4 regions of the Paraburkholderia terricola genome follow, and region 3 is predicted to be linked to each of the others. Evidence: riboswitches for the same ligand, from Rfam matches in the RefSeq annotation. Region 3 holds a riboswitch; each other region holds the start of a gene.
The links. Region 3 has a riboswitch for cobalamin ahead of CUJ90_RS03665 (TonB-dependent receptor plug domain-containing protein). Riboswitches for the same ligand answer to the same signal wherever they lie in the genome.
Positions count from the first base shown of each region.

Region 1: linked by a shared signal. The riboswitch ahead of CUJ90_RS24890 (CbtB domain-containing protein) and the one ahead of CUJ90_RS03665 (TonB-dependent receptor plug domain-containing protein) in region 3 are both predicted to bind cobalamin.
Region 2: linked by a shared signal. The riboswitch ahead of cobW (cobalamin biosynthesis protein CobW) and the one ahead of CUJ90_RS03665 (TonB-dependent receptor plug domain-containing protein) in region 3 are both predicted to bind cobalamin.
Region 4: linked by a shared signal. The riboswitch ahead of cobG (precorrin-3B synthase) and the one ahead of CUJ90_RS03665 (TonB-dependent receptor plug domain-containing protein) in region 3 are both predicted to bind cobalamin.

Region 1 covers NZ_CP024942.1:1,410,129-1,417,641, forward strand. The annotation lists gene CUJ90_RS24865 ((2Fe-2S)-binding protein) at 1-80, shown strand, start outside; gene CUJ90_RS24870 (ATP-binding protein) at 368-2,026, opposite strand; gene CUJ90_RS24875 (ATPase domain-containing protein) at 2,031-3,548, opposite strand; gene CUJ90_RS24880 (hypothetical protein) at 3,704-4,144, shown strand; gene CUJ90_RS24885 (histidine phosphatase family protein) at 4,206-4,817, opposite strand; adenosylcobalamin (AdoCbl) riboswitch at 4,894-5,032, shown strand; gene CUJ90_RS24890 (CbtB domain-containing protein) at 5,052-5,273, shown strand; gene CUJ90_RS24895 (CbtA family protein) at 5,285-6,037, shown strand; gene CUJ90_RS24900 (FUSC family protein) at 6,178-7,513, opposite strand, start outside.
Region 2 covers NZ_CP024942.1:3,010,240-3,017,752, reverse strand. The annotation lists gene CUJ90_RS32065 (cobyrinic acid a,c-diamide synthase CobB) at 1-570, opposite strand, end outside; gene cobO (cob(I)yrinic acid a,c-diamide adenosyltransferase) at 574-1,176, opposite strand; gene cobA (uroporphyrinogen-III C-methyltransferase) at 1,173-2,429, opposite strand; cobalamin riboswitch at 2,651-2,889, opposite strand; cobalamin riboswitch at 2,958-3,226, shown strand; gene cobW (cobalamin biosynthesis protein CobW) at 3,317-4,417, shown strand; gene cobN (cobaltochelatase subunit CobN) at 4,424-7,513, shown strand, end outside.
Region 3 covers NZ_CP024941.1:838,614-846,126, reverse strand. The annotation lists gene CUJ90_RS03685 (adenosylcobinamide-GDP ribazoletransferase) at 1-630, opposite strand, end outside; gene cobT (nicotinate-nucleotide--dimethylbenzimidazole phosphoribosyltransferase) at 664-1,725, opposite strand; gene CUJ90_RS03675 (ABC transporter ATP-binding protein) at 1,760-2,557, opposite strand; gene CUJ90_RS03670 (FecCD family ABC transporter permease) at 2,554-3,615, opposite strand; gene CUJ90_RS03665 (TonB-dependent receptor plug domain-containing protein) at 3,643-5,550, opposite strand; cobalamin riboswitch at 5,640-5,894, opposite strand; gene CUJ90_RS03660 (ATPase) at 6,102-6,458, shown strand; gene CUJ90_RS03655 (cell division protein ZapA) at 6,455-6,769, shown strand; RNA gene ssrS (6S RNA) at 6,882-7,063, shown strand; gene CUJ90_RS03645 (EVE domain-containing protein) at 7,159-7,513, shown strand, end outside.
Region 4 covers NZ_CP024942.1:2,566,077-2,573,589, forward strand. The annotation lists gene cobJ (precorrin-3B C(17)-methyltransferase) at 1-197, opposite strand, end outside; gene CUJ90_RS30125 (precorrin-2 C(20)-methyltransferase) at 194-925, opposite strand; gene CUJ90_RS30130 (precorrin-8X methylmutase) at 926-1,552, opposite strand; gene cobG (precorrin-3B synthase) at 1,553-3,052, opposite strand; cobalamin riboswitch at 3,137-3,315, opposite strand; gene CUJ90_RS30140 (bifunctional cobalt-precorrin-7 (C(5))-methyltransferase/cobalt-precorrin-6B (C(15))-methyltransferase) at 3,400-4,659, shown strand; gene CUJ90_RS30145 (cobalt-precorrin-5B (C(1))-methyltransferase) at 4,659-5,756, shown strand; gene CUJ90_RS30150 (cobalt-precorrin-6A reductase) at 5,753-6,475, shown strand; gene cobM (precorrin-4 C(11)-methyltransferase) at 6,519-7,244, shown strand; gene CUJ90_RS30160 (MDR family MFS transporter) at 7,269-7,513, opposite strand, start outside.

The DNA of each region.
Region 1 (7,513 bases), on a different replicon from region 3:
CCAACATCGTGTGCCGTTGCGGCACATATCCGCGGGTGCGGGCGGCGATTCACCAGGCGGCGAAGCGCCGGCCCGCTTGAGGCCACGCGGGCTCAGTTCGTCAGCATTTCCACCACGGCGACCACCACCGTGAAAATGCCGATGCATCCGCCCAATGTAGCCGCGCCCTGCATGAAGTTGGACATACGTGACCCCGTAACGTGTAGTTGAGGCACGTATTTAACCGTAAGTGAAAGGCAAAAGAAAGCTTGTCAAAAATAAATCGTAAGCTTCCAGGAGCGCGCTGGTCGCTGCGGTCGGAACGGCTTTGGCGAGCGCCGAGCGCCGAGGGCTTGGCCGCGGAGCGCAGCGTGATCGCGTGGATCGCTCAGGCCGCGAGCCCGAGCCGCACGGTCCGCGCCAGGTCGTCGAGTTGGAAGGGCTTGCGCAGGATCGTGCAGCGCTTCACGGCCAGGCCGGAGATATCCACGTCCGCATAGCCGGTTGCGAGGATCACCGGCAGATCCTCGTGCATCTTGCGCGCCGCGGCGATCACGTCGATGCCGTTCATGCCCGGCATCGCGAAGTCGACCATCAGCAAGTCGGGCTTGTCGTCCTGCAAGCGGTTCAGGCCGGCGGGTCCGTCCGCGGCTTCGGTCACGGTATAGCCGAGCATTCGCAGCGACTCGACCAGCATCGCGCGGACCTCGCCGTCGTCCTCGACCACCAGCACGCGTTTTTCGCCGACAGCGTTCGCTTCCGCATCGGCTACCGCTTCGGCCCGCGAGTCCACGCGTTCGCGCAGCGGCAGCCACACTTCCACGGTCGTGCCGACGCCTTCCTCGCTGAAGAGACGCGCGGTGCCGCCGGCCTGTCTCGCGATGCCGTAGACCTGGCTCAAGCCGAGTCCGGTGCCCTTGCCGATCGGCTTGGTGGTGAAGAACGGATCGAACACGCGCGAGACGACGTCGGCGGGAATGCCCAAACCGGTATCGACCACTTCGACCACCACATAACGGCCTTCCCCGAGTGTCGGATCGGGCGCCGCGCGTTCCTTCACGCGAATGCTGAGCTGGCCGCCGCCCGGCATCGCATCGCGCGCGTTGATCGCGAGATTGAGGATCGCCAGTTCGAGCTGATTCGCGTCGGCCTGGGTCCACATCTCGTCGCCGTGGAACTCGGTGGCGTAGTGGATGCCGGAACCGAGCGAGACGGTAATGATGTCGCGCATGCCTTGCAGCAAGGCCACCACGTCCACCGCTTTCAGATCGAGGTTGCTGTTGCGCGAGAAGGCCAGCAACTGGCCCGTCAGCTTCGCGCCGCGTTCGGTCGCGCGCCTGACGGTGGCGGCCATCGCGCGAATGCGCTCGTCGTTGGCGACCCGCCCGATCAACTCCGCGTTGACCATGATGACGTTCAGCAGATTATTGAAGTCGTGCGCGATGCCGCCGGTGAGTTGCCCGAGCGCTTCCATCTTCTGCGATTGGACCAGCACCGCCTGCACCTTGGCACGCTCGTGTATCTCCGTCATCAGCCGGTTGTTGGCGGAGGCGAGCTCGTGGGTGCGCTCGGCGATGCGGCCTTCCAGCGAATCGTTCAGATGCACCAGCGCCTCTTGCGCTTCCATGCGTTCGGCCAGATGCCGGCGCGACTCGTATTGCCGTGCGCGCGCCCGCAGCGAGGACGCGACCGCGCGCCGCAGCGTTTCCGAATTCAGCGGACGTTCGAGCACCACCACGTTGCCGAGCCGCTCGAGCACTTCGAGTCCGCGAGCGGAGCGATGCCCGACGCGATTCGCGGCGAGCAGGATGAAGGGCAAGTCGGACCATGCCGGCTGCCGTGCGAGCCAACCGAACAGATGCGAGGCGTGGCCGTCCGCGAGTGCTTCCTCGGCAATCAACGCGCTGCCCGCGCCGGCGTCCAGCGCTTCGGTCAGCGCGTCGGCATCGCGGCAGACGACGCAGGCGCGCTCGTCTTTATGCAGGACTTCGGCGATCACCTCGGCGTCGCGGCCGAACGGCGCCAGGATGAGAACGCGCTGCTCCATGACCTCACTGCCCGGACGTGTCGATGAGGTGATCCCGCGCGCCGAGCAGGGCCGTGGTGCCACGGTATGCCGGCAGGCCGGAGAGCACGCCCTCGAAGTCGCGCAGCGCCTCGCCGACTTCCACGCCGCCGTGCGCGAGCCGGAACTGGCGGATCGAGCGCTGGTGTTCGTTGGCGCGGCTCTTGACGGCGGTGACGGCCGTCAACACTTCGCCGTGATGCTCGAAGTAGCGGAACAGCACGACCACGTCGCTGAGATAGCTGATGTCGATATCGCTCTGAATTTCGCCGATGATGCCGTGCTGGCCCAGCACCAGCATCGTGATGATGCCCTGCTGGTTCAGGTAGCCGAGCAGCTCATGCATTTGCAGCAGCAGGTAGCGCTCGCCGGGCATCGCCTGGAGATAGGCGTTCAGGCTGTCGATCGCGACATACCGGGCGCCCTTGTTTTCGACCGACTGGCGCACGTCGGTCGCGAATTCGCCGGGCGAGATTTCCGCCGGATCGATCTGGCGCAGCGTGAGCAGGCCGCTTTCGACGTGCGGCGCCAGATCCATGCCGAGCGCCGCGCAGCGGATCATCAGCGTGGTGAGCGTTTCGTCGAATACGTAGTAGACGCAGCGCTGGCCGCGTTCGAGCGCCCTCAGCAGGCACGACACGACGGTGGTGGTCTTGCCCACGCCGGACGGTCCGATCATCAGCGCATTGGTGCCGGGGATCAGGCCGCCGCCCAGCAGCGCGTCGAGGCCCGGCGTGCCCGTGCTGAGCGGGTTCGGGTCGAATTCCGCGTGATGTTCCGCGGCGACGAGGCGCGGATACACACGAATGCCGCCGGTGTCGAGCGTGAAGTCGTGATACCCCTCGCGGAACTTGATGCCGCGCATCTTGGCGATGCGCAGCCGCCGCCGGTTGCCGCCGTAGTCGTGCACGATGTTGTCGAGGCTGATCACGCCGTGCGCGATGCTGTGCAACTGCACGTCGCCGGTGTCGGAGGTGTTGTCGTCGAGCAGCAGCACCGTGCATTCGCGGGTCGCGAAAAAGCGCTTGAGCGCGAGAATCTGCCGCCGGTAGCGCAGCGGGTTCTGCGACAGCAGACGCAGTTCCGAGAGACTGTCGAGCACGATGCGCGTGGGCTTGACATCATTGACCTGTTGAATGACGTTGTGCACGGTCTCGCCGAGTTCGACTTCGGCCGGGTGCAGCACGGATTGCTCGTATTGCGGGTCGAGGCCCTCGTCGGAGAGCAATTCGAGAATCGAGAAGCGGCTGAGATCCCAGCCGTGGCTGTCCGCGACCGAGATCAGTTCGGAGCGGGTCTCGGAGAGCGTGATGTAGAGGCCGGCTTGCCCTTCGTCGACACCCTTGAGTAAAAACTGCAAGGCTAGGGTAGTTTTACCTGTGCCGGGCGCGCCCTCGATGAGATACATGCGGCGGGGCGTGAAGCCGCCGCCCAGGATGTTGTCGACCCCTTCGATCCCTGATGAAAGGCGGGCCGGCGTGTCGGTGACAGGTTTCGTTGACATGGCTTGGCGATTCACGTCGATTGAGTGGCGGCATTTGGTGGGCCGGTACGGCGGGCGCGCAAGATGCGTGCCCAACCGTCGCGTGCCTCGGTCCGAGCGCCACGGGTACGGACAGTGCTGTCAGCCTGTCGACCGCTTTCAGGGATCGCGCCGATATGAACCCCGCCCGCTTCCTCGCCGCCACGTTTGCAGCCGCGTCGCTAGGCGCCGTGCTGCCCGGCAGCGCGAATGCCGACGATGCGCCCAGTCCGTGCGCATCGCTCAAACGCATCGTGGCGGCTGCGCCAGGCGGCCTGGCCTCGTTGACGCCCGACGACGGCAAGGGCGTCGCGCAACCTTACGGCGACGATGCGCAATGCTCGGCGAGCGGGGGCAGCTACCAATGCACGTGGACGCCGCATCATGACGCCGGGTCGAGCGCGGACGCGCTGCAGGCCGTCGCGGCGGATATCGCGTCGTGTCTGCCCGAAGCGACCCACGATCAGAATTCGCCGGGACGTCAGCACTTTTATTTAGGCGCGCCGGGTAAGCGGACCGAAATCACGCTGGCGCCGGCGGGTTCAGCGAGGCTGCGCCTGGTGGTGTCGGGTCAATGAGCGGCAAGCGGGCCGATATGCGTGGATTTCAAATCCGACGGCGGGCGTCGCGCTGGTGTTGTCAGTGCGACGCGGGCCACCATGTCCAGCCGCGCGATGAACGCCGTAATTCGACCGCCGACAGCGGGGCGATTTCGATGCGTGGAAATACGGCGGGCGATGCTCCGAGTGCGTGAACGAGCGCCGCGCGAATCACCGGCGCGTGCGTAATGGCGACCACGTTGCGCGGGTTTTGACGCGGGGCGCTTGTTGTACCGGTCGTTCCTTCGCTGATCGCGCCGTCCAGCGCATCGAGCCATTCTCCCAGGCGCTTCACGAGTTGACTGAACGACTCGCCGCCGTGCGCCGCGAAGTCGGGATCGCGCAGCCAGGCAGCGAGGTGCTGCGGCGCTTCATTCGCGAGATCGGCGAGGCGGCGTCCCTGCCAATCGCCGTAGTCGATCTCCGCCAACGCTGTGTGGACCGTCGCGGCGAGGCCCAACGCCAGCGCTGTATCGCGCGCGCAAACTGCGGGGCTGACGAAGACCGCGGCGGCGTCGGCAATCGCCAGGCGCTGGCGTGCGGCCTGGGCTTCGGCGAGGCCGCGAGCGTCGAGCGGATCGTCGGCGGGAAAGCGGCCCGCGCGCATGGCGGGGGTCGATGCGTGGCTGACCAGTAACAGCCTTGTGTCCATTCGATGACTTCCATAGAGGCACGCCAAGGCAGAACGCCCGCATGGACGCGTTGCGCTACCGAGTGCCGGAGTTTAGCGCGTAGAATAGCGGCACTGCGAAGTGCGGAAGCCGGTGAGAGCCCGGCGCGGTCGCGCCACTGTAATCGGCATCACGAGCCGAAAGCCAGACCTGAGCTTCGCAGCCTTCCTTTGCAATCGACTATCGGGGCGCGCTACCCCCAGGAGATGTCCATCATGACCGAAGCTGTTTTCGATCCCGCCAACCCGCCCGCCGCTCAACCCACGCCGATTCCGCTGCGCGAGTTGTTGCCTTGGGTCGTGTTCGGCGGCTTGCTGCTGTTGCTCGCGCTTTACTTCGTTGGAGCGGAACAGGGCGCCACGTCGCTGGTGCCCGGCATGTACGTGCATGAGTTCGTGCACGACGGTCGCCATCTGCTCGGCTTTCCCTGCCACTAACGGAGTTCGACATGGTTGGTAAGTTGTTATTGCGCGGGATGCTCGCAGGCATCGCCGCGGGACTGCTCACGTTCGGCTTCGCCCGGCTCGCGGGCGAGCCGCAGGTCGATCAGGCGATTTCCTTCGAGGAAAAGGCCGCGGCGGCGGCCGAGGGCGGCGAGGCGCATGAACACGAAGACCTCGTTAGCCGCGATACGCAGGCGGGCCTGGGGCTGTTGACCGGCGTGGTCACGTATGGCGCGGCGTTCGGCGGATTGTTCGCGCTCGTATTCGCCTACGCCTATGGACGGGTGGGCGCATTGAGCGCGCGTGCGTTGTCGGCATGGCTTGCGCTCGGCGCGTTCATCGCGCTGGTGATCGTCCCGAACATCAAGTACCCGGCGAATCCGCCGGCGGTGGGCGACCCCGACACGATCGGAACGCGCACCGGCTTGTTCTTCCTGATGATCGCGATCTCGCTGACCGCGATGGTGTTTTCGCTGAAGGTGCGGCGTCGCGCGGTAATGAAACTGGGCGCGTGGAATGGCTCGATCGTGGGCGGCGTGGTGTTCGTCGCGATCATCGCTGCCGTGCAATTGTCGATGCCGACAATCAACGAAGTGCCGGCGGCTTTCCCGGCCGTGCTGCTGTGGAAGTTCCGCGTCGCGGCGATCGGCATGCAGGTGATCATGTGGACGACGATCGGACTGCTGTTCGGCGCGCTGGTGGAGCACAGCGGATTGACGCGGATAGGCGCGGGGCGGGCGGCGGTGAAGTCCGTTTGATGGTTTTCTGTTGATGAAGAGTGTGGGCTCCGTCGACTGCGCCGGTTGACGTATGCCTGCTGGCTGTAGCCCGCCTCGTGCGGGCTTTTTATTGCCTGTGTGGGCCAACTGGTTACCACCGTCCTCGCGGCTTCGCTGAACTAGTCGCCAGGGCTTCGAGGGCTGTTCGACGCCACAGCGTACGCCCTGCGCGCTCCAACCCTTAACACCCAATCGAACACCCCGCGCCTTTCCCCGACCGGCTGGGTCAGCCGCTCAAACAATTGCGCAACGGCGCCGTCGAGTTGCGCAAGCACTGGCGCCTGAGCCGCCGCCTCCAAATCGAAAACCGGCAACACCGGCACACGCTCATCCAACCCGCCATCCACAGAACCAGTAGCCGCACCGCTATAACGCGCGATCAACGAATCAAGCCGCGCCACGATCGATTCCACATGCGCCGCGCGCACATTCGCGGCATTGAGCGCCACTTCACCCGACACCCCGTGCCGAGCAGAATCACTCAACACCCGCGCCCAGTGCAAACAGCACAGCAGCGATCCGGTGGCCAACTCGACACCAGAATTCCACGCCACCACGCGCTGCATTTGCAGCGGCTTCAGCGCGATTCGCAACTCATGCCAACCGCGGTCGAGCTTGCGCATGGCGACAGCGGCATCCGCCGCCAGCGCAGCGGACCCGCCCAGCCGCACGACCTCGCGCAACGCACCCAGCACAGCCGCAAGCCTCATCTCCACATGACGGCTCGCCGCGAGCGGCATCATCAGGACCGCCACCGCGAACGACACGAGACAACCCACCAGCACTTCCTCGATCCGCAATTCGACCAACGGCCCCATCGCGAAGCCCAACTCGCCATACACCAGTCCGACGAGCACGGTAATGAAGAACACGCCCGGCACATACGCGCTCAGGATGTAATAAGCCCAGCCGAACACGCAGAGCACCATGGCGGCCACAAGCAGCATCGGCGAATCGTGCAGCGGCGCGACGAGCAACACGCTGGCGAGCGCGCCGGCCAGCGTTCCCGCCAGCCGCTGCGCACCGCGATAAATCGTGTCCGCGCGTGAGCGTGTGCCGAGAAATACCACGAACGTCGTGATGACCGCCCAGAACCAGCGCTCGGGAGACAGCGACTGGCCGATCAGCATCGCGAGAAACGCGGCTGTCGTGGCGCGGGTGGCGGGCAACCAGCAGAGCCTGGCGCGCAGGTCCGCGAATCGTTGCACTGCTGAAGCCGGAGCGTCGCCGGACGCAGGCTCAAAGCGCCGCCGCTCTCGACAGTGCGCGATCTCCTCGAGCCGTTCGATCGCTTGACGCAGCACGTCCGCATTCGCTTGCCCGCGGCCATACGCAGACGCCGACACCAACGCATGCTGTCCCGCCGCGACTTCCACTTCGACGATGCGCTCGCGAATCGTGTCGGCGTCGGGTGGGTTCAGCAACGCCAGTTGCTCTTCGAGCGCGAGCGCGGCT
Region 2 (7,513 bases), on a different replicon from region 3:
GTGCCGCGCGGAGCCGACGCGATTGGCGAGCACGCCGTAAAACGGCAGCTCGGGCCTGAATCGCGCGAGCCCGAAGGCGACCGCGCCGAAGGTCTGCGCCATCGCCTTCGCTGAAATCACCGCGAGCACCGGCACGCCGAACACGGCGGCGAGGTCGGCGCTGCTCGGCGTGCCGTCGAATAGACCCATCACGCCTTCGATCAGGATCAGGTCCGCTTCGGCCGCCGCCTGCGCGAGCAGCGTGCGGCAAGCGGCTTCACCGACCATCCACAGATCGAGCGACAGCACGGGCGCGCCGCTCGCGCGCGCGAGAATCATCGGGTCGAGAAAATCCGGGCCGGTCTTGAACACGCGCACGCGCCGCCCCAGCCGCCGATGATGGCGCGCGAGACCCGCGGTAATCGTGGTCTTGCCTTGACCCGAAGCCGGCGCGCTGATGAACAGCGCGGGACATGCCGTCGAGGTCGTTCCGTTCGGGAACGCCCCTGAAGAACTGCCCTCGGCGGGCGCTCCGGACGAAGTGCCTTTCGGCTGCGCCTCCGAAGCGCTCTTATCGGGGCTCGCGCTCATCGCTCAGAACTCCACGCCGCGCTGCGCTTTCACGCCTTGCTCGCGGTACGGATGCTTGACGATGCGCATCTCGGTGACGAGATCGGCGGCCTCGATCAACGCATCCGGCGCGTGACGGCCGGTCACCACCACGTGCAGCATCGGCGGGCGAGCGTTGATCACGGACAGCACCTCGTCGAGCGGCAGGTATTCGTACTTCAGCACGGTGTTCAGCTCGTCGAGGATCACCATCTGGTAGTCGCCGCTCTCGATCATCCGGCGCGCTTCGTCCCAGCCCTTGCGGGCGGTGGCGATGTCGGCGTCGCGGTTCTGCGTGTTCCAGGTGTAGCCATCGCCCATCGTGACGAAATCGCAATTGGCGATCGCGCCGAGAAAACCGCGCTCCGACGTGTGCAATGCGCCCTTGATGAACTGCACGACGCCGAGGCGCATGCCGTGTCCGAGCACGCGCACGGCCATGCCGAACGCGGCCGTGGTCTTGCCCTTGCCGGTGCCGGTGTTGACGATCAGCAAGCCCTTTTCGACGGTGGCGTTGGCCTGTTTTTTCTCGTGGCCTTCGCGCCGGCGTTCGGTCATGCGTTGATGCGATTCGGGATCGGTTTTCATGGAAGGTCCTGTTTCTCGGTGTCGTGGGTTGTCGGTTCGTGTTCGGTCCGGGCGATGATCGAGGCAATCGCCACGGTCACGCCGGCATGCGCGGTCTTGCGGACGAGGAGTTGGGCGTTGGGTACAGCCGACGCAGCCGACGCAGCCGACGCAGCCGACGCAGCCGACGCAGCCGACGCAGCCGACGCAGCCGACGCAGCCGATGCAGCGGACCCGGCCGACACGTTAGCCGCGCCGAGCAGCGCGCACGGCTCGCAAACGCCGTCCACGCCGAGATGCTCGCGTGCAACCGCCGAAGGCTCGGCCACGGGTATCGCCGCGATTTGCTCGCGGCTGAAGAGTGCGATCGGCAACGCGTGGCGTGCGCAGAATTCGAGCAGGCCTGCTTCGTGGGCTTTGCTGTCGATCGAGGCGATCGTGCTGATTTCGTCGAACGTATGCGACCCGAGCGCGGCGCGCACGGCCGTTTCGATCTGCACGGCCGAGGTGTGCAACCGGCAACCGACGCCGACGCTCAGCGTTTTCATGGGCACGCTCCGCGCCAAAGCCAGCGACGCGACGCCGCCGATCACCACGATCGCCGGCGAGCCGAGCCCGGCGCGAGACACCGTATCGGCGAACTCTCCAAGCCGCGCCAGCGCATGCCGTTGCTCGGGCCGCGTGGCCGATTCGATCGCGGCGCACGGCGTATCAGCGTTCATGCCGGCCGCGAGCAACGCCCCGACGATATCGCTCAAGCGCCGCATGCCCATGTAGATCACCAGCGTCATGCGCGTGGCGACGAGCGCGGCCCAATCGGGCTCGCCGCTGCCGGCGCTATGTCCGGTGACGAACACCACGCCTTGCGCATGATCGCGATGCGTGACCGGAATGCCGATCGCCGCGGGCGCCGCGATGCCCGCCGTGATGCCGTTGATCACTTCGGCGTCGATGCCCGCTGCTTGCAGCGCCTGCAATTCCTCGCCGCCGCGCCCGAACGCGAACGGATCGCCGCCTTTCAAACGCGCGACGCTGCGCCCGGCCCGCAGATGCGCGAGCATCTGCACGATGATCCCGGCCTGCGGCGTGGACGGATGTCCGCCGCGCTTGCCGACGTAAATCACCAGCGCGTCGGCGCGCGCGAACTGCAATACGTCGGGATTCACCAGATCGTCGACCAGCACCACGTCGGCTTGCGCGAGCGCGCGGGTCGCCTTGAGCGTCATCAGTTCGACGTCGCCGGGGCCCGCGCCGATCAGCCACGCGCGGCTCATCGCGGCATGCATGGCGCGCGCCATGTCGTGACGGACGGGAAGGGCCGAAGCGCCAGGAGGGCGTGCGAGCCGGCGGAAAGGGAAGAACTCATGCGGTGCTACGGATATCAGGCATGACGTAATGCGCCGCTTCACCAAGATACATGCAAGCGGGGACCACGCCGTGCTTCAGCGCCATCACATCCGTCCCTCGCGGATTCCGGCGGCCGGCAGCGTGACGTTCGCTGCCTCCGCGTCTGGCCGGTATCCGGGCTGGCGGCCTCATGCGCTTTGCCTTCCCGTCCGCATTCGTCGGACAGTGGCATCGAAAACGCATGCGCGGCGCTATAAAACCCATCGAGCGCCGCAGGTCGCTTACCGTTGCGGGGACAGCACAGGTTGAGCGCGGCAAGCGCGGCCTGTTTCCCGTTTAACTGCACACGCGAATGCATGTGCGGGCACCAAACGCGCGCTTACGATAGCACATGACGCCCCATCCGATAAGCGCCTCCGTCCTCGCGTTTTCTTGACTGCGCCGGGTCGCGGGCCTACACTCGCACGCACTTTGGTGCTCGTGTGCGCGCTCCTGCGCATGCAGTTAAACGGGAAACAGGGCGCCCGCGTTCAAGGACCGGGTCAACCTGTGCTGCCCCCGCAACGGTAAGCGAAATGCGGTACGTCACGTACCGCGGAGCCGGCTTCGATGTCCACGCGCAAGGCCGCGTCGGCATACAACCACTGGGCGAGAAATCACTCGCACGGGAAGGGGAAGCGGCGCTTTCGCCAGCCCGGATACCGGCCAGAGCACGCAGGACGAACGCCGCGGGGATGCGGCATGCGTTCATGACCTCACCCCGCTTGCTGTCTTTCCCTGTTGCAGCAACGCCGTCGATCGAATGGACCTCACGATGCAAACTCAAATGCGCAAGATCCCCGTCACCATCGTCACGGGCTTTCTCGGCAGCGGCAAGACCACGCTGCTTCGGCACATTCTTCGGCATGCGGGCGGCAAGCGCATTGCGGTGATCGTCAACGAGTTCGGCGAGCTCGGCATCGACGGGGAAATCCTCAAGGGCTGCGGAATCGGTTGCGACGAAAACGGCGTCGAAACCGAAGGGCAACTGTATGAACTGGCGAACGGTTGCCTGTGCTGCACCGTGCAGGAAGAATTTTTTCCGGTGATGGAAAAACTCGTCGAGCGCCGCGAGCAGATCGATCACGTGCTGATCGAAACGTCGGGCCTCGCCTTGCCCAAGCCGCTGGTGCAGGCGTTCAACTGGCCGCAGATCAAGAACAGCTTCACGGTGGATGCGGTGGTGACCGTGGTGGACGGCCCCGCCGCCGCGAGCGGCCAGTTCGCCGACAACCCGGCCGCCGTGGATGCGCAACGCAAGGCCGATCCGAATCTCGATCACGAATCGCCGCTGCACGAACTGTTCGAGGATCAGTTGTCCGCGGCCGATCTGGTGATTCTGAACAAAACCGATTTGCTCGACGACGCGCGGCAAAGCGCCGTGGAAGCCCTCATTCGTGAAGAGATTCCACCGCAAGTGAAGATCGTGCGCGCGCAGATGGGCCAACTCGATCTGCACACGTTGCTGGGTCTCGAGGCGGCTTCGGAAGAAACCATCCACTTGCGCCACGATCACCACGGTTCCGCCGACGACGCCGATCACCACCACGACGAATTCGATTCGGTGGTGGTGCAGGCGAGCGCGCCATCGCGCGAAGCGCTGATCGCCGCTTTGCAAGGGCTCGTCGAAACGAACACGATTTACCGCGTCAAGGGTTTCGCGGCTTTGCCGGGCGCGCCGATGCGTCTGGTGATCCAGGGCGTGGGCCGGCGTTTCGATAGTTATTTCGATCGGCGCTGGCAGGCGCATGAAACCGATGCGGGACTGCAAAGCCGCTTCGTGCTGATCGGCGAGGACCTGGATCAGCACGCGCTGCAACGCGCATTCGACGCGGCGCTCGGTGTGGCGTCGAGCGCCGAAGCGCAACAGGCGTAAGCGCTCATGCATCTGCTGCGCACCACGCCGGGTGGTTTTGTCGACGACACGCAAGGCGTGATCCGCATCGATCAGCGGCCCGCCGATATCGTGGTGCTCAGTTCCGCCGACACCACGCTGTCGCTGCTCGCCAGCGTGTTTCCTCGTCTCGGAGACGGCTTCCCGAGCGTGAGGCTCGCGAACGTCACGTATCTGCGGCAGCCGGCCTCGGTCGATTTTTATGTCGAGGACGTGTTGCAGCATGCGCGCGTCGTGGTGGTCGATCATCTTGGCGGCGAAGCCTATTGGCCCTACGGCATCGAGCAGGTGGTCGCGCTCGCCGAGCGCAAGCAGCAGACGCTCGCGATGTTCTCCGGCGATCTCCAGGAAGACCCGAACCTGCTTGCGCGCAGCACCGCGAGCGCCGATCTGTGCCATCAGCTATGGCGTTATCTGCGTGAAGGCGGCCCGCAAAACGCCGAGGCGTTTTTGCGCTGCATCGCGTATCGCGGCTTCGGTTGGGGACGCGAGCCCGCGCCGCCGCGCGCGTTGCCGGCCGCGACGCTCTACCACCCCGAGCGCGACACGCCGACGATCGCCGACTGGCAGGCGCGCTGGCGGCAAGACGCGCCGGTGGCCGCGATTCTGTTCTACAAGGCGCATCTGCAAGCGGCCAATACGGCGGTGTTCGATGCGCTGATCGACGCGCTCGATGCGCAAGGTCTGAATCCGTTGCCGATCGCGATTACGTCGCTGAAAGACGCGATGAGCCGCGAAGTCGTGCAGTCGCTCTGTGCGCAACATAACGTCGCGCTGGTGCTGAATACGACCGCGTTCGCCGCGTCCGCGATCGACGACCCCGAGCCGCTCGCGCTCGCCGGCGACGCGCCGGTGTTGCAGGTGATCCTGAGCGGCGGCAACCGCGACGACTGGCTCAAGGACAATCAAGGTCTGAATTCGCGCGACATCGCCATGCATGTCGCGCTGCCGGAAGTGGACGGCCGCATCATCACGCGCGCGATCAGCTTCAAGGGGCTCGCGTATCGCTGTCCGCACACGGAAGTCGACGTGGTGCGGTATCAACCGGACCTCGAACGCGTGAGTTTTCTGGCGGAACTGAGCCGCCGCTGGTGCCGTCTGCGCACGCTCGATAACGCGGACAAGAAGCTCGCGCTGATCCTCGCCAACTATCCGATGAGCGAGGGGCGCATCGGCAATGGCGTGGGACTCGATACGCCGGCCTCGGTGGTCGGCATTCTGTCGATGCTGCGCGATGAAGGCTACCGTCTCGCGGACTTGCCCGCGCACGGCGATGCGCTGTTGAAGAAGCTCACCGAAGGCGTGACCAACGATCCGGTCGTGCGTGATTTGCGGCCGGCATTGCAAAGCCTCGCGCTCGACGATTACCGCGTGTACTTCGACGCATTGCCCGCCGAGGCACGCAATGCGTTGAACGCGCGCTGGGGTCCGCCCGAGCAGGACCCCACGTTGCGGCGCGGCCGTTTCATGATCGCCGGCTGGCGCTGCGGGCATGTGTTCGTCGGCATTCAGCCGTCGCGCTCGCGCGAGCAGGGCGATTACGCGAGCTATCACGACGCCGAACTCGTCCCGCCGCACGCGTATCTGGCGTTCTACTTCTGGCTGCGTCACCAGTTCGGCATCGACGCGGTCGTGCACGTCGGCAAGCATGGCAACCTCGAATGGCTGCCGGGCAAGAGCGTTGCATTGAGCGACGCGTGCTGGCCCGACCTGATTCTTGGGCCGATGCCGCACCTGTATCCGTTCATCGTCAACGATCCGGGCGAGGGCAGCCAGGCGAAGCGGCGCGCGCAGGCCGTGATCATCGATCACCTGATGCCGCCGCTCACGCGTGCCGAAAGCTACGGGCCGTTGCAGGATCTCGAACGCCAGGTCGACGAATACTATGAAGCGCTGATGGTCGATCCGCGCCGTTCCAGGCTGTTGCGGCGCACGATTCTCGCGACCATCGTCGAACATAGGCTGCATGAGGAACTGAGTCTCGCCGAGCCCGCTGGACAGGATGACGAGGACGCGCTGCTCACGCGCGTCGACGCGTGGCTGTGCGAGCTGAAGGAAGCGCAGATTCGCGACGGCTTGCACACCTTCGGGCAATCGCCCGAAGGAGTGCAGCGGCGCGATACGTTGCTGGCTTTGGGGCGCTTTCCGGTCGGCAACGGGCAAGGCGGCAACGCCGGTTTGATCGACGCGTTGGCGCGCGATCTGTGCATCGATCATCTGTTCGATCCTTTGTCGGTGGATTGGTCGGCGGTGTGGAACGGGCCGCGTCCCGACCTCTTGCAGCACGTGAGCGACGCGCCGTGGCGGCACGGCGGCGATACGCGCGAGCGTCTGGAGTTGCTGGCGGCGCAGATGTTGCGCGCGGTGTGCGGCGATGATGCGCATGCCATGGCGCCGGCGGCCGGAAGCTTGCCGCAAGCCGAACGGGTGATCGAGCGTCTGCGTCACGATGTACTGCCGCGGCTCGACGCATGCGGTCCGCAGGAAATGCGGCATCTGAAGCGCGGCCTCGAAGGGCGCTTCGTGCCGCCGGGGCCGAGCGGTTCGCCGTCGCGTGGCCGGCCCGATGTGCTGCCCACCGGCCGCAACTTCTATTCGGTCGACACGCGCGCGATTCCCACGCAAGCCGCGTGGTCGCTCGGTTTGAAATCCGCACAGCAGTTGATCGAGCGGCATCTGCAGGAACACGGCGACTATCCGCGCGCCATCGGCCTGTCGGTATGGGGCACCGCGACCATGCGCACCAGCGGCGACGATATCGCCCAGGCGCTCGCGTTGCTCGGCGTGCGGCCCAAGTGGGCGCCGGGCAGCCACCGCGTGACCGATTTCGAAATCATGCCGATCGAGGTATTCGACCGGCCACGTATCGACGTCACGTTGCGCGTGTCCGGTTTTTTCCGCGACGCCTTCGCGAACGTGATGCATCTGTTCGACGCGGCCGTGCAGGCGGTGGCCGAACTGGACGAACCCGAACACCTGAATCCGATTCGCGCCCGCGTGCTGCGCGAACGCGACGCGTTGATCGCGCGCGGCATGGACGCCGCCGAGGCGCGCAAGCGCGCCGGCTGGCGTGTGTTC
Region 3 (7,513 bases):
CGTCACGGCCGCGAAACGCCAATCCGCTGAAGCAGGTCCATTCGGCCACAGCAACCACGGCAAACCGAATAGCGCCGCACAAAGCAACGCGGGCGCGGAGAGGCGCTGCGCGACCGGTTTGGCCTTGCCTTCCGCGCGCACGTAGTCGAGCGTGGCCAGATAGCTGATCGCGAATGCGCGGCTCGCCGCGTGCGCGCCGATCATCAGGCCCGCGGCGCGCATCGGCGGCAACGCGGCAAGCGTTTGCCACTTCAGCGCCAGGGCGATCACGAGCGCGATCGCGCCGAACGCGCCAATGCGCGAATCGTGCATGATGCGCAGCACGTTCTCGCGCGTATAGGCGCCACCGAACGCATCGACGCAATCGGCGAGACCGTCTTCGTGAAACGCGCCGGTGACGAGCAGCGACGCGGCCATCGACAACAGCACCGCGACCCCCGCTGGAAACACACGCAGCGCCGCGAGATAGACCAGCGCGCTCGATCCGCCGACCAACAAACCGACGAGCGGAAAATAACGCGCCGCCGCATTCAGATAGTGCGGCTCATAACCGACCCAGCGCGGCACGGGCACGCGCGTGAAATAACCGAGCGCGGTGAAGAAATAGCGCAGTTCGGCGAGCGGATTCATGGGTGGGCCGGAGGCAGGTTTCGAGACGATGGATCACGCATCGCGATTCGCGACGCCGGCCGATTCGAAGCTCGCCATCTCGTTGACGAACGCCGCCGCCGCGCGCAGCAGCGGCACCGCGAGCGCCGCGCCGGTGCCTTCGCCGAGACGCATATCCAGCGACAACAACGGCTGCGCGCCGAAATGATCGAGCATGCGCCGATGCCCCGCCTCGTTCGACGCATGCGCGAACACGCAGTACTCGCGCACGTTCGGCGCGAACGCATCGGCGACCAGCAGGGCCGAACTGGCGATGAAGCCGTCGACCAGAATCGTCATGCGCGCTTGCGCCGCCGCGAGATACGCGCCCGCCATCATCGCAATCTCGAAGCCGCCGAAGGTCGCGAGCACGTCGAGCGGATCGGAGGAAACGGCGTGACGGGTGAGCGCCGACGCGAGCACGTCGCGCTTTTTCGCAAGCCCCGCGTCGTCGAGCCCGGTGCCGCGGCCGACGCATTCTTCGATCGGCACGTTGCACAAACGGCTCATCAGACAGGCGGCCGACGAGGTGTTCGCAATGCCCATCTCGCCGAACCCGATCACGTTGCTGCCGAGCGCCGCGTGATGCCGCACGCGCGCCGCGCCCGCCTGCATCGCGGCCAGCGCGTCGTCGCGGGTCATCGCGGGTTCACGCGCGAAGTTGCGCGTGCCGGCCGCGACCGGAATGTCGACAAGACCTTCCGACGACGGCAACGGTGTCGCAATGCCGGCGTTGACCACTTCGAGCTCGATGCCGGCAACGCGGCTCAATGCGTTGATCGCCGCGCCGCCAGCCAGGAAGTTCGCGACCATCTGCGCGGTCACCGCTTGCGGATAGGGGCTCACGCCTTCATCGGCAATGCCGTGGTCGCCGGCGAATACGATCAGCGCCGGGCGCTCGACGGTGGGATGCGTCGTGCGCTGAATCAGGCCCATCTGGCGCGCGAGCGCCTCGAGCCGTCCAAGACTGCCCGGCGGCTTGGTCTTGGTGTCGATGATGTGTTGCAGGTCGTCGCGCAGCGTTTGATCGAGCGGTTCGACTTCGAATAATCCCGACGAGCGTGGCAAGGAAGTCATAAGGTTTTTTAAAAGGAAGGTTTTGACAAAGCGCTCAGCGCGGCGCGGGAATCAGCGCCTCGTGTTCGCCGTCGCGAATCAGGATCAACGGATAGCCGAATGCGCGGCTCGTCAGCGCGGGGGTCAGCACGTCGTGCACCGGTCCGGCGTAAGCGCCGCCGTCACCGTCGAGCAATAGCGCATGGGTCGCGAAGCGGCGCGCGAGGTTCAGATCGTGACAGGAAAACAGCACTGTACGCCCAGGCTCATGCGCCCACCCGCCCAGCGCTTCGAGACAATCGATCTGGTGGTGCAGATCGAGATGCGACAGCGGTTCGTCGAGCAGCAGCAACGGCGCGTCCTGACATAACACCGCGGCGAGCGCCACGCGTTGACGCTCGCCGCCCGAGAGCGACAACACGTCGCGCGTGGCGAATGCGGCGAGGCCCAGCAATTCCAGCGCGGCATGCGCGGCGTCGCGATCGGCCTCGCGCTCCCAGCCCCAGCCGGTCAGATGCGGGAAGCGATTCAGCATCACGATGTCGAGCACGCTCGCACTGAACGCGTCCGCTGCGCTTTGCGGCATCAGCGCGCGGCGTTGCGCGAGCGGCAGCGGTTGCCAGTCGGCCAGGCGCACGCCGTCGAGTTCGACCTGACCCGCCGACGGCTGCAACAGACCCGCGAGCGTGGCGAGCAGCGTCGTCTTGCCCGCGCCGTTCGGGCCGGCGACGCACCAGAGTTCGCCTTCGTAGAACGTATGCGTGAACGCTTCGAGCAAGGTGCGCGTGCCGGCACGCAAGGTCAGGCGTTGCGCGCTGAGCGCGGCGTGGGAGGCGTCGTGTGCTTTCATCATCGGCGCCTGTGCAGCAGCATCCACAGAAACACCGGCACGCCGATGATCGAGGTGATCACGCCGACCGGCAACTGCGCCGGCGCTATCGCGGTGCGCGCGATCAGATCGGCGCCCATCACCGCGACGCCTCCGCCGAGCGCCGCAGCGGGCAGCAGCATGCGCTGATCGTTGCCGAACGCGAGCCGCAGCATATGCGGCACCACGAGGCCGACAAAGCCGATCGTGCCCGCGGTGGTCACCGCCGCAGCCGCCGCCAGCGACGCCACCAGGTACACGCGCAAGCGCAGCGGCACCACGGCGACGCCCAACGCTTGCGCGGCGGCATCGCCGCGCAACAGGACATTGAGCCGCGGCGCGGCGGGCACGATCGCAAGCAGCGCGACGGCGAGCACGGCGAGCGCCGTCCACGGCATCGCCCCGCCGTTGAGATCGCCGGTCAGCCAGAACAGCATGCCGCGCAAGCGATTGTCGGGCGCGAGGTTCAGCAGCAACGTGATGAGTGCGCCCCAGCCCGCCGCGATCACCGCGCCGGTCAGCAGCAAACGCGGCGACGTATCCTGCGGCTCGCCGCGCCACAGCTCGCGGCGCGCGAGGCCGAGCACCAGCAGGATCGACACGAACGCGCCGGCGAATGCGCTGGCGTCGACGATCCACCACGCGCCACCCGCGATCATCGCGACGAGAGCGAACGTCGCCGCGCCGCCTGACACGCCTAACACGTAGGGTTCGGCCAGCGGATTGCGCAACAGCACTTGCAGTAGCGCGCCGGCCAACGCGAGCAACGCGCCGCATGCGAAGCCCGCCAACGCGCGCGGCAAACGCAGCGTGCGAACGATCTCGGCGGTCAGATCGGCGGACCCGCCATGCGCCGAGGACGAGGGCATCAGCGCCGCCAACACGCGGCCGGGCGGAAGCGCCACGCTGCCCAGTGCGAGCGACGCCATCAACACGACGAGCGCGACCACCGCGAGCGCAAGCCAGATCGCGGCGGCACGCTTCGCATTCATGACGCGCATCGTGCTCGTGGTTGGGGTGGTCGAACTCGAACCGCGGTTCATCGGCGCGTGCTCATGCAGGAACGTTCGTCACTGCTGCTGCCAGCCAACCGTGACATACGCACCGCGCCAGGGCGAGTTATACGAGTAGGCCGTTTCATAGTCCTTGTTCAACAGGTTGTGGATTTGCGCGGCCACGTACCACGCTTTCGTGATGTTGTAGCGCGCCGACAGATTCACCACACCGTAGCCGCCCAGCTTGCCGCTGCTATCTTCGCGCGCGCCGCTCACGATCCACTCGCCGCCCACGCGCCAGCAGGCGATGCTGCGATTCACCGCGAGCGATCCGAAACGCCGCGCGCGCCGCAGAAGGTCGGCATCTTTGTCGAGGTCGACGGGATTTTGCAGCGTCAACGACGCGCGCACGTCCGTCTTGCCGACATGGCCGCTCCACGATCCTTCGAGTCCCTGCACCTTCGCATGCCCGACGTTCTCGGCCAGATAGATGCCGGGCGTCACCTGCTGATAATCGATCAGATTCGAATAGCGCGTCTGGAACGCGCTCAGGCGCATCACGCCGAGCGCGTTCGACGCGTACTGCAACGCGGCCTCGATCGAATGACTGCGCTCCGGCTCGATCGACGCGTTGCCGCTGTACGGATAGTACAGATCGTCGAAGCTCGGCGCGCGAAACGAATCCGAATAGCTTGCAGTCGCCTTCCAATGGCCGGTGATGTCGAAACCGTAGCCGAGATAGTAACTGTTCGCTCCGCCGAAATCGGAATACTGGTCGCGCCGCACATTGGCCTGAATCTGGTTGCGCCCAAAGCGCCCCGTATAGCCGACGAAACCCGAATCCACATGACGATCCGGCGCCGCGAACGTATCCGAGTCGAGGCTTTGATCGAGATGCTCATAGCCCACCTGCAACTTCTGCTGCGCGGCGAACGTGAAATCGTTCTGCCACGTGTACTGGCGATTGTCGGTATCGAAGCGGCCGTTATAGATGCCGTTGGTTTTCGACACGCTGCGGTCGTCGCCTTCGGAGACGATGAAGTGGGTGGTCCACCAATCGGTCAGCTTGCCGTTCGCGAACACCGACATCTGACGCACCTTGCTATACAGATTGTTTGAATCGGTCGGCACGCCATACGCGTTGTCGTAACTGTTGTTGCCGTTCGACTGGAAATACGTGACGCCCGCGTTCCATTGGTCGTTGAACCTGTGACGCAGCGAAGCCGAAATGCTTTCGTTCAGATAGCCGTTTGCGTTCGGATTGGCTTGCGGCGCCTCGCGCGGATTCAGCGACGAGAAGCCGTCGTCCTTCGAACGGGCGAGCGACAGGTTGAAGGTGGTGGCGCCGTCCTTATCCAATGCGCCGTTCACGCCGGCCTGCTGCGTCTGCGTGTGATAGCTGCCGTAGCCCACCGAAAAGTTGAAACGCGGAGGATGGTCGCCACCGTCTTTCGTGAACACCTGCACCACGCCGCCGATCGCGCCCGAACCGTATAGCGCGGACCCGTTGCCGTTCACCACTTCCACGTGATCGATCTGGTCGAGCGGGATCTGCGCGAGTTGCGATGTACCGAGGGTCACCGAGTCGACCCGCACGCCGTCGATCAGCACCAGCGATTGCGTCGACGACGCGCCACGCAAAAACAGACTCGTGGTCGAACCAGGGCCACCTGTACGCGAGATTTGCGCGCCGGGGGCGAGTTGCAGCAGGCCGGGCAAGTCGGTCGCGGTGCTGTCGGCGATGTCCTGCTGATCGAACAGCGCCGTCGGCGGAATCGCGTCGGCGAGCGCTTGCGGGCCACGCCCCGCCGTGACGACCACCGGCGACAACACGATGGGCGATGAACCTGCAGCCGCGGCAGCCGCGGACGAGGTGGAAGAAGACGCATCGGAAGAGGTGGAAACAGCAGCGGCCTGAGCGTGCACGACGAGCGGCACGCCCGCAAAAACGAGCCACGCCGCGCGAGCGATGGGGGACAGCATGGGATGACATTCCTGTGGGTAACGTGCGCGGCCCGCTTCCCCGCAGGCCGATGCGTAACGAGGCGCCCGCGCTTTTCAACGTTTTCGCGGACGTTCCTCTCCCTCTGGCCGGTATCCGGGCTGGCGACACATCGATCCCGCCTTCCCACGCGTGACGCGCAGTGGCACACTCGCACGTTCAGCTTCGAACACGCGATCAGGACCGACCTGCATGATGAATGCGGTCGCTTACCGTTGCGGGGGCAGCGCAGGTTCGCGCGTTCTGGCGAACGACGCGCCCTGCTTCCCGTTTAACTGCGCGCACTATGAAAGCGCGCGCGGGCACCAGAGTGCGGCCAGTTTAGGAGCGGCCCCCGAGCCCGTCAAGAATCGTTGATCGTTGCGCGATCTGTTCGGTTAAGTGCGGGTTATTGTCCGATGCGCGAGTACTTTTTCATCATATGGTCGATCAATGCCTGCATAAAGCGAGGTTGTTACGTCTCGAAACGAGACAAATGTCGGAACCCGCGATATTCCGCGCTAAAATGCGATGTCTTTAGAGGACGCAGCACATGCTCACCGAACTCGAAACACTTTCACAGAACATCGGCAAGCTGATCGCGATCAGCCAGCGCCACAACGAAGCGCGCCTCGCGCTCGAAGAGCAGCTCGCCCAATCACGCGCCGAAGTCGAAGCCACGCGCACGGAACTTGCAATGCTTCGCGAGGAACGCGATGCGCTGCAAGCGGAACGCGACGCACTGTCGGCCAAGATCGACGACGCCCAGGTGCGGCTGAATGCGATTCTCGAGAAACTGCCGCGGGCACGCGCGCACAATGAGCCGGACAACCAGCTCGATCTGCTCGAGCCCGCTCAGCATCAAGCCGAAACCGGGAGCGACGTGACCCGCCACGGAGAAAACGCATGACCACGAAGCAGATCGAAGTGTCGATTCTCGGCGTGCCCTATCGTCTCGCCTGCTCGGCTGAAACAGAAGGCGCACTGCTTGAAGCGGTCGCGCGTGTCGACGCCGAAATGTCGAAGATCCGCAATAACAGCAACGTGCGCGGCACGGATCGCATTGCCGTCATGGCTGCGTTGTCGCTGGCATCGGAACTGCTTAAGCTGCAAAGCAGCGTGCGGCACGGAGAAGCATTTCCCGCTGAGGAAATCCGGCGTACAATGCATCAAATGAACGAGCAACTGGGTACTGTGATCGAGCAGTACAGCATGCAATAACTATCTAGTGGCCGGTCGCGAGATTGGCTGCGGATTCAAGCGAAGTGCATGAGCGGTAGTCAATAAGACTCGGCAAACGTTTGAATTCCATCGTTTTAGTTTCATCGGTTTAGCTTCCCTGCCTGGTTCGCCAAGGTCATATATTCCTTGAACCAATGCCATGTGCACGGTTGCGGAAATTTGTAGCACGGGTGTGCGCGTCACTCTGTCTGATGTACCCGAAGTGTTGCTAACTGCGACCAATTCTGAACCCCCGGTTCAGGATGCCGGCCTAGCGGCTAAGGCGGGGACCTTATTTGGAACGGCATCGGACTTCGGTTCGGTGCCGTTTTTCTTTGGGCCTCGATTTTCTTCCGCATCTTCAAACCCTTAACGTTCCAATTCGATTCATGCGCTACTGGCTAATGAAGTCCGAACCGGACGAAGCAAGCATCGACCATCTCGCCAACGCACCGCACCGCACGTTGCCGTGGACCGGCGTGCGCAACTATCAGGCGCGCAATTTCATGCGCGACATGATGCAGGTCGGCGACGGCGTGCTGTTCTATCACTCGAGTTGTCCCGAGCCGGGCATTGCGGGGCTCGCCGAGGTATCGTCCACCGCTTATCCGGACCCCACCCAGTTCGACACGAAGAGTCCCTACTACGACCCGAAGTCGTCGCAGGAAACGCCGCGCTGGATGCTCGTCGACGTCGTGTTCAAGAAGAAGATTCCGCTGATTCCGCTTGCCGCATTGCGCGAGC
Region 4 (7,513 bases), on a different replicon from region 3:
CCCGCCGCGCACAACGCGACGATCGGCGTGCCGCGCGCATACAACTCGCGCAGATGCGCGCCGAGTTCGCTGTACGAGACATCGGCCGCGACGCGTCCCTGCAACCCATGCACCTGGCTATTCGCGTACAAAGCTTGAATGCGCCGCGCGGTCGTCAACGCGCCCGCGCCGAGAATCACGATCGCGGGTGGCGTCATCCTTGCCATTTTTCCCCCGGCACGACGAGCAGCGAGAAATACGGCGACGCCATCGGATCGACTTCCGCGAGCGGCACGATGCGCTGATTGCCCATCGTCGCACGCTCGACGTAAAGCGCGCGCCGCGCGAGACCGAGTTCGCCCAGCACGCGCCGCACCTTGTCGAAATTGCGGCCGAGTTTCATCACGACGGCGGCGTCGGCATCGGCGAGACGGCGGCGCAATTCGTCCTCGGGCAGCACGCCCGAGAGCACGGAGAGGCTCTGGTTGCGATAGACGAGCGGCGCGCCGAGCACGGCGGCGCCGCCGAGCATCGAGCACACGCCGGGCACGACTTCGCTCTCGTAGCGCGCCGCGAGCCGGTCGTGCAAATACATATAGGAGCCGTAGAAAAACGGATCGCCCTCGCAAATCACGGCCACGTCGCGGCCCGCATCGAGATGACCGGCGACGATCTCCGCCGCCGTGTCGTAGAAGTCGGCGATGATCGCTTCATACGAGAGCGGCGGTTCGAGCGCTTCGGTGGTGACCGGATACACGAGCGGCAGATGCTGCTGCGCGTCGTGCAAATGCGCTTCGATGATGCTGAACGCGTTGCCTTTCTTACCCTTCGCGACGAAATACGCGACCACGGGCGCCGCTTTCAGCAGACGCAGCGCCTTCAGCGTGATGAGTTCAGGGTCGCCGGGGCCGACGCCGAGTCCGAACAAACGTCCTTGCACGGTCATTTATTCGACCTCCGTCGCGAGCGCGTTCACGGCGGCGGCGGCCATCGCGCTGCCGCCGCGTCTGCCGTGCACCACCACGTAGGGCACGCCGCGGCTGTCGTCCGCGAGCAGCGCCTTCGATTCGGCCGCGCCGACGAAGCCCACCGGAAAACCGAGAATCAGCGCGGGCTTCGGCGCGCCGGCATCGAGCATGTCGAGCAAATGAAAGAGCGCGGTCGGCGCATTGCCGATCACGACGACGCTGCCCGCGAGTCGCGGACGCCACAATTCGAGCGCGGCGGCCGAGCGCGTGTTGCCGAGTTCGCGAGCGAGCGCCGGTACGTCGTCGTGGGTGAGCGTGCAGATCACTTCGTTGTTCGCGGGCAGCCGCGCGCGCGTGATGCCTTGCGCGACCATGCCGGCATCGCAGAGAATCGGCGCGCCTTGCGCGAGCGCCGTGCGGCCCGCGGTGCCCGCGCCTGCGGAAAATTGCAGGGCGTCGACGATATCCACCATGCCGCACGCGTGAATCACGCGCACCGCGAGTTTTTCCAGGTCCGCGGGGATGCGCGATAAATCGGCTTCCGCGCGGATCGTCGCGAAGGATTGGCGATAGATCTCCTGACCGTCGCGAATGTAATCAAGCATCTATGGGCTCCGGGCCAGGTGGTCGAGCAGGTCGGCGGCCTGGTCGATCGTCAGTTGGCGCGCGACGCACTGGCCGAAATCCGAGTGGCCGTCGTCGCGTCGATAAAGGTCGTAAGTGCCGGGCGACACAGCCAGCAGTGTGTACGGCGCACGATGCGCGGCGGCGCACGAGCGCGGGCAGCCGCTCAGATGGACCTCGACGTTCTCGGGCAAGCGCGCGGCGAGCCGCAGTGCGTCGGCCTTGGTGTCGGCGAGGCTTTTCGCGCAGCCTGGCGAGCCCGCGCAGGCGATCAGACGCGTGATGGCTTGCGTGGCATCGCAGGCGAGGCCCAGCGTGTTCAGTGCGGTCAGCACGGCTGGCACGGCGTGCGCCGCGATGTCGGTCAGCAGCACGCTTTGCCACGGCGTGACGTGCAGCGTGCCGTTGCCTTGCTGTCGTGCGAGCGCGGCGAGGGCATGCAGGGTGGCGGCGTCGAGGCGGCCTAGCGGCGGCTGGCCGCCTACGTGCCAGGTCTCCGTCGTGCGTTGGGCGTGCGCGCCGAGACGACGCGCGGCATCGGCCGGTGTCGCGCGATGCCAGGACGCGAGCGACGCGTCGCGTGACAGCGGGAAATCGACATACGTTTGCGCGCGCTGCAATACGGCGTCGACGGAACGCGCGGCGAGCAGGTGACGCATGCGCGTGGCGTCGGCGGCGGCGAGGTCGAGAAACGAGTGCAGCAGCGCGCGGACAAGCGCAGGGACTTGCGATGACGACACGGCGGCTAATGCGCCTGCGTCGTCCACGCGACGAGCTTGTGTCGAGTCATCGCAACCGGCAGCCGGGTTTTGCGGTAACGCCACCGCTGGCGGGCAACCCGCAAGACCGAACACGAACCGCACACCGTCACGAACTTGCGACGCCGCGAGCCACATGTCATGCGGATGATCGAGCCTCGCCAGGCGCTCGCCGCCATCCACCAGCAGCGCGAATTTCGGCGACAACGCCGCGAAGCGCGCTTCGCCTTGCAGCAGCGCCAGCAGTTCGGCGCACAGCGGCCTCGTGTCGAACAAGGCGAAGGGATCGCGCCCGGCGGCGGGGCTGATCATCACGTTGCGCACGTCGTCGGCGGCCGCCGCGCGGAGCGAGTTGGAAGCCGGCGCGGCGCGCTTCGCCATCGCATCCGAACCAGCCGCCGCGTCGGGCGCCGCTCCATCGGGCCCAAGCCCCGCCGCCACCAACGCCGCGCTCAACGCCGCTGCCTCGCCGCCACGCACGCCGCGCACCTGCAGGTTCGCGCGATTGGTCAACTCGATCACGCCGGCCGCATGCCGCGCGCTCGCCTCGGCAATCGCCTCGGCCTGCGCGGCGCTCAACTCGCCGCCAGGCAGCTTGATCCGGCAGATGCCGCCGTCGCGCGCGGCGACGATGCGCAGCAGCCCCGGACACGCCGAGGGCCGTGGCGCTGGGGCCGCGTCGGGCAAAACGGTGGAGGGCGAAACTTGATTCAAGACGGACACCGGGTTTAGCGTCGCGCGAAAGCCCGAGCAAGCCGTGAGGCGGGCATTGCTGCGGCATCGGTACACCCCGCCCGATGCAGGCTGGCACGAACAGTCTCGCCGGCAGGTCTCCTGGCTGGCAGGTCATGGTCCGCCGCTGCCTTCCCGGTGAAACCAGTGGCGCGGAGCGCAAACGGACTCGCTGCATACAGTTGCGGGGGCAGCCACAGTGGCACTGTGTTCCCTCTTCGGCCCCGAAGGGCACCGGCGGCTGTATTATGCCTTTTTTCGGACAGCACAACGAGGCTGGACGCTTTGACCGGCGTGGCACAGCGCATGATTTGAAGACACAGAATGAGGATGGATGCATGCCTGCGTGGCTGACGGTGGTGGGCATGGGCGATGACGGCTTCGCCGGTTTGGGACGGCCCGCGCGGCGTGCGTTGCTGGAGGCGTCGGTGATTTACGGCGGCGAGCGTCATCTGGCGATGCTGCCCGCGCGCCTCGCCGCGCGCCGCGCGGCATGGCCGCGGCCGTTCGATCTCGCGCCGTTGCTGGCCGAGCGCGGCGCTTCCGTATGCGTGCTGGCGAGCGGCGATCCGATGCTGTTCGGCGTCGGCGCGACGCTCGCGCGGCAGTTGCCGGCCGGCGAGTTGCGGGTGCTGCCCGCGCCGTCGTCGCTGTCGCTGGCGGCGGCGCGGCTCGGCTGGCCGTTGCAGGAGGTCGCGACCGTGTCGCTGGTGGGGCGGCCGCTGCCCGCGCTGAACGCGCATTTGCACGACGGCGCGCGCGTCTTCGTGTTGAGCGCCGATGGGCGCACGCCCGCGGCGTTGGCCGAACTGCTGAATGCGCGCGGCTTCGGCGCGACCCGCATGATCGTGCTGGAACATCTGGGCGGCGAGCTGGAACGTCGCATCGACGGCCGCGCCGATCAGTGGTCCGCTCCCGATGTCGCCGCGTTGAATCTGATCGCGCTCGAATGCCGCGCGACCGAAGGCGCGCCGCGTCTGCCGCTGACCTGCGGCTTACCCGACGACGCTTTCCGCCACGACGGCCAGTTGACCAAGCGCGACGTGCGCGCGATCACATTGGCGCGCCTCGCGCCGACGCCCGGCGAATTGCTGTGGGACGTGGGCGCGGGCAGCGGCTCGATCGGCATCGAATGGATGCGCGCGCATCCGACCTGCCGCGCGATCGCGATTGAAGGGCACGCGGAGCGGCAGCGTTTCATCGAGCACAATCGCGACGCGCTGGGCGTGCCGGGTCTGCAACTCGTGGCCGGGCGCGCACCCGAAGCGCTGCAAGGGCTGCCGGCGCCGGACGCCGTGTTCATCGGCGGCGGCGCGACGGCGGCGGGCGTGCTGGAGACGTGCTGGGCGCGTCTGCGCGACGGCGGCCGGCTGGTCGCCAACGCGGTCACCTTGCAAGGCGAGGCGGCGCTCGCGGCCTGGCGCGAGCAACATGGCGGCACGCTCACACGCATCGCGCTGGCCGACGCGCAACCGCTCGGCGGCTTCGATACGTGGCGCCAGGCGTTGCCGATCACGTTGCTGGACGTGACGAAGGCCGCGCGTGAAACCGATACGGCCGCCATCGCGACGTCATCCGAATCACGGCGACAACCGTAATGCGCGAAGAAACGCCCGAACAACCCGCGCCGCTGCGTAGCGGCTATACGACCGGCAGTTGCGCCACCGCGACGTCGCTCGCGGCGGCGCGTCTGCTGCTCGCGGGCGTCGTCAGCGAGGTTGCGGAAATCGTCTTGCCGAAAGGCCAGCATGTGCCGATGCCGCTGGTGTACTGCCGCTTCATCGCTGACGGCGCGGGCGGCGCGGAAGCGGGCACCGTGAAAGATGCCGGCGACGATCCCGACGTGACGCACGGCGCGATTGTGTTCGCCCGCGTGCGGCTGCTGACCGAACCGGGTGTGATTTTTCGCGCGGGGCCCGGCGTCGGCACGGTGACGCGCGCGGGACTGACGCTGCCGGTCGGCGAGCCCGCGATCAACCCGGTGCCGCGCAAGATGATGACCGACCATCTCACCGACCTCGCCGCCGAGCACGGCTACGCAGGCGGTTTCGAGGTGACGATCGGCGTCGAAGACGGCGAGGCGCTCGCGCTCAAGACGATGAACCCGCGCCTGGGCATACTCGGCGGCCTGTCGATTCTCGGCACTACCGGCATCGTGCGGCCGTTCTCGTGCTCGGCCTATATCGCGTCGATCCATCAGGGCATCGACGTCGCGCGCGCGAACGGCTACACGCATCTCGCCGCCTGCACCGGCAACGCGAGCGAGGACGCGATGCGCGCGCATTACGGCCTGCCGGATATCGCGCTGATCGAGATGGGCGACTTCGTCGGCGCGGTGCTCAAGCATATGAAGCGCGCGCCGGTCGAGCGGTTGAGCGTATGCGGCGGCTTCGGCAAGCTCAGCAAACTCGCGGCGGGGCATCTCGATCTGCATAGCCGCAATTCGAGCATCGATCTGGAACGGCTCGCCGTTTGGGCCGCCGAAGACGGCGCCGACGACGCGTTGCAGGCGGCGATTCGCGCGGCCAATACGAGCCAGCAGGCGGTCGCATTGGCGCGGGCGCAAAACGTGCCGCTCGGCGACATCGTCTGCCGGCATGCGCTTGAAGTGGCGCGCGCTATCGTGCCGCCGCAGGTCAACGTCGAAATGTTCGCGATCGACCGCCAGGGCAATCTGATCGGAGCCGCGCAATGACGCGTGTCCTGCTGCTCGGCGGCACCGGCGACGCGTTGCGGATTGCGCGGCAACTCGGCCGTGAGCACGTGTACAGTCTCGCGGGTCTCGGCAAGGTGCCCGACGATCTCGCGTGTACGGTGCGCGTGGGCGGCTTCGGCGGCAGCGAAGGGATGGCGCGCTATATCGAGGCGCAACGCATCGCGCTCGTGATCGACGCGACGCATCCCTACGCCGCGCAAATCAGCGCGAACGCCGTCACGGCGAGCCGCGCGGCGCGCGTGCCGTGCTGGGCGCTGCGCCGCGAGGGCTGGCAGCCGCAAGCCGGCGACGATTGGCGCAGGGTCGGCGATTGGGCCGAGCTTACGGCGGCGCTTGCTGCGTTCGAGCGTCCGCTATTTACATTGGGACGCGAACCGCTCGCGCATCTCGACGACATTCCGGCGCATCAGTTCTGGACCGTGCGCTGTCTCGATCCGCACGAAGGCAATGCGCGGGCGCGAATTCTGGCGGCGCGCGGACCCTTCACGCTCGAAGGCGAGCGCGCGTTGTTCGCCGCCGAAGCGTTCGACGTGGTGGTCAGCAAGAACAGCGGCGGCGGCGCGACCGAAGCGAAGCTCGAAGCGGCGCGCGAACGCGGTGTGCCCGTTGTCATGCTGCGCCGCCCGCCGTTGCCCGCCGTGGATCGTGAATTCGAACGCGTGGCCGATCTGCTCGAAGCGTTGCGAATCGCAGTTTGAACCGCGCATGCATCGCATGCCGCAATGAATCATGGAGTGTTGAATGACGGTGTTTTTTATCGGCGCGGGCCCCGGCGATCCCGAACTGATCACGGTGAAAGGACAGCGCCTCGTGCGCACGTGCCCGGTGATTCTGTATGCGGGCTCGCTCGTGCCGGCCGCGGTGCTTGAGGGCCATGCCGCGCGGCAAGTGGTCAACACCGCCGAGCTCGACCTCGATCAGATCGTCGCCTTGCTCAAGGACGCACACGGCCAGGGCCACGACGTGGCGCGCGTGCATTCCGGCGACCCGTCCCTGTACGGCGCGATCGGCGAGCAGATCCGCAGATTGCGCGAGTTGAACATTCCCTACGAGATCGTGCCGGGCGTGACCGCCACGGCCGCGTGCGCAGCGGCGCTCGGTTGCGAACTCACGCTGCCCGATATTTCGCAGACGCTGATCCTCACGCGCTATGCGAGCAAAACCACCATGCCGGAAGGCGAGCAACTCGCCGACCTCGCGAAACACCGCGCGACGATGGCGATTCACCTGGGCGTGCGGCATCTCGCGCGCATCGTCGATGAATTGCGTCCGCACTACGGCGGCGCTTGTCCGATCGCGGTGATCTACCGCGCGAGCTGGCCCGATGAGGAAAAAATCACCGGCACGCTCGACGATATTCTCGGCAAGGTGCAGTCGGCGAATATCGAGCGGACCGCGCTGATTCTGGTGGGCCAGGTGCTCGCCGCCGAAGGCTTCGCGGAGTCGACGCTGTACGCGAAAAACTGACCGGCCACCGGATGCGCGGCGGCGTCAGTCCTCGATCGGCGCCAAGGCTTCGTTCGGCATCTTGCGGTCCGCGCCGAGGTGAATCGCCGGCACCAGCGTCAGCAGCAGGACCATGAAGATCGAGATCGCGAAGATCGAGACGAAGGTGAGGTGCAGCGACTCGTGCAGCACCATGCGGGTCATGTCGCTGTTGACGAGGCTCGCCGCCTGATTTTGCAGCAGCGCCTTCAGTTGATCCGAGGTGACCGCGACCGCATCCTTCGCGTGAC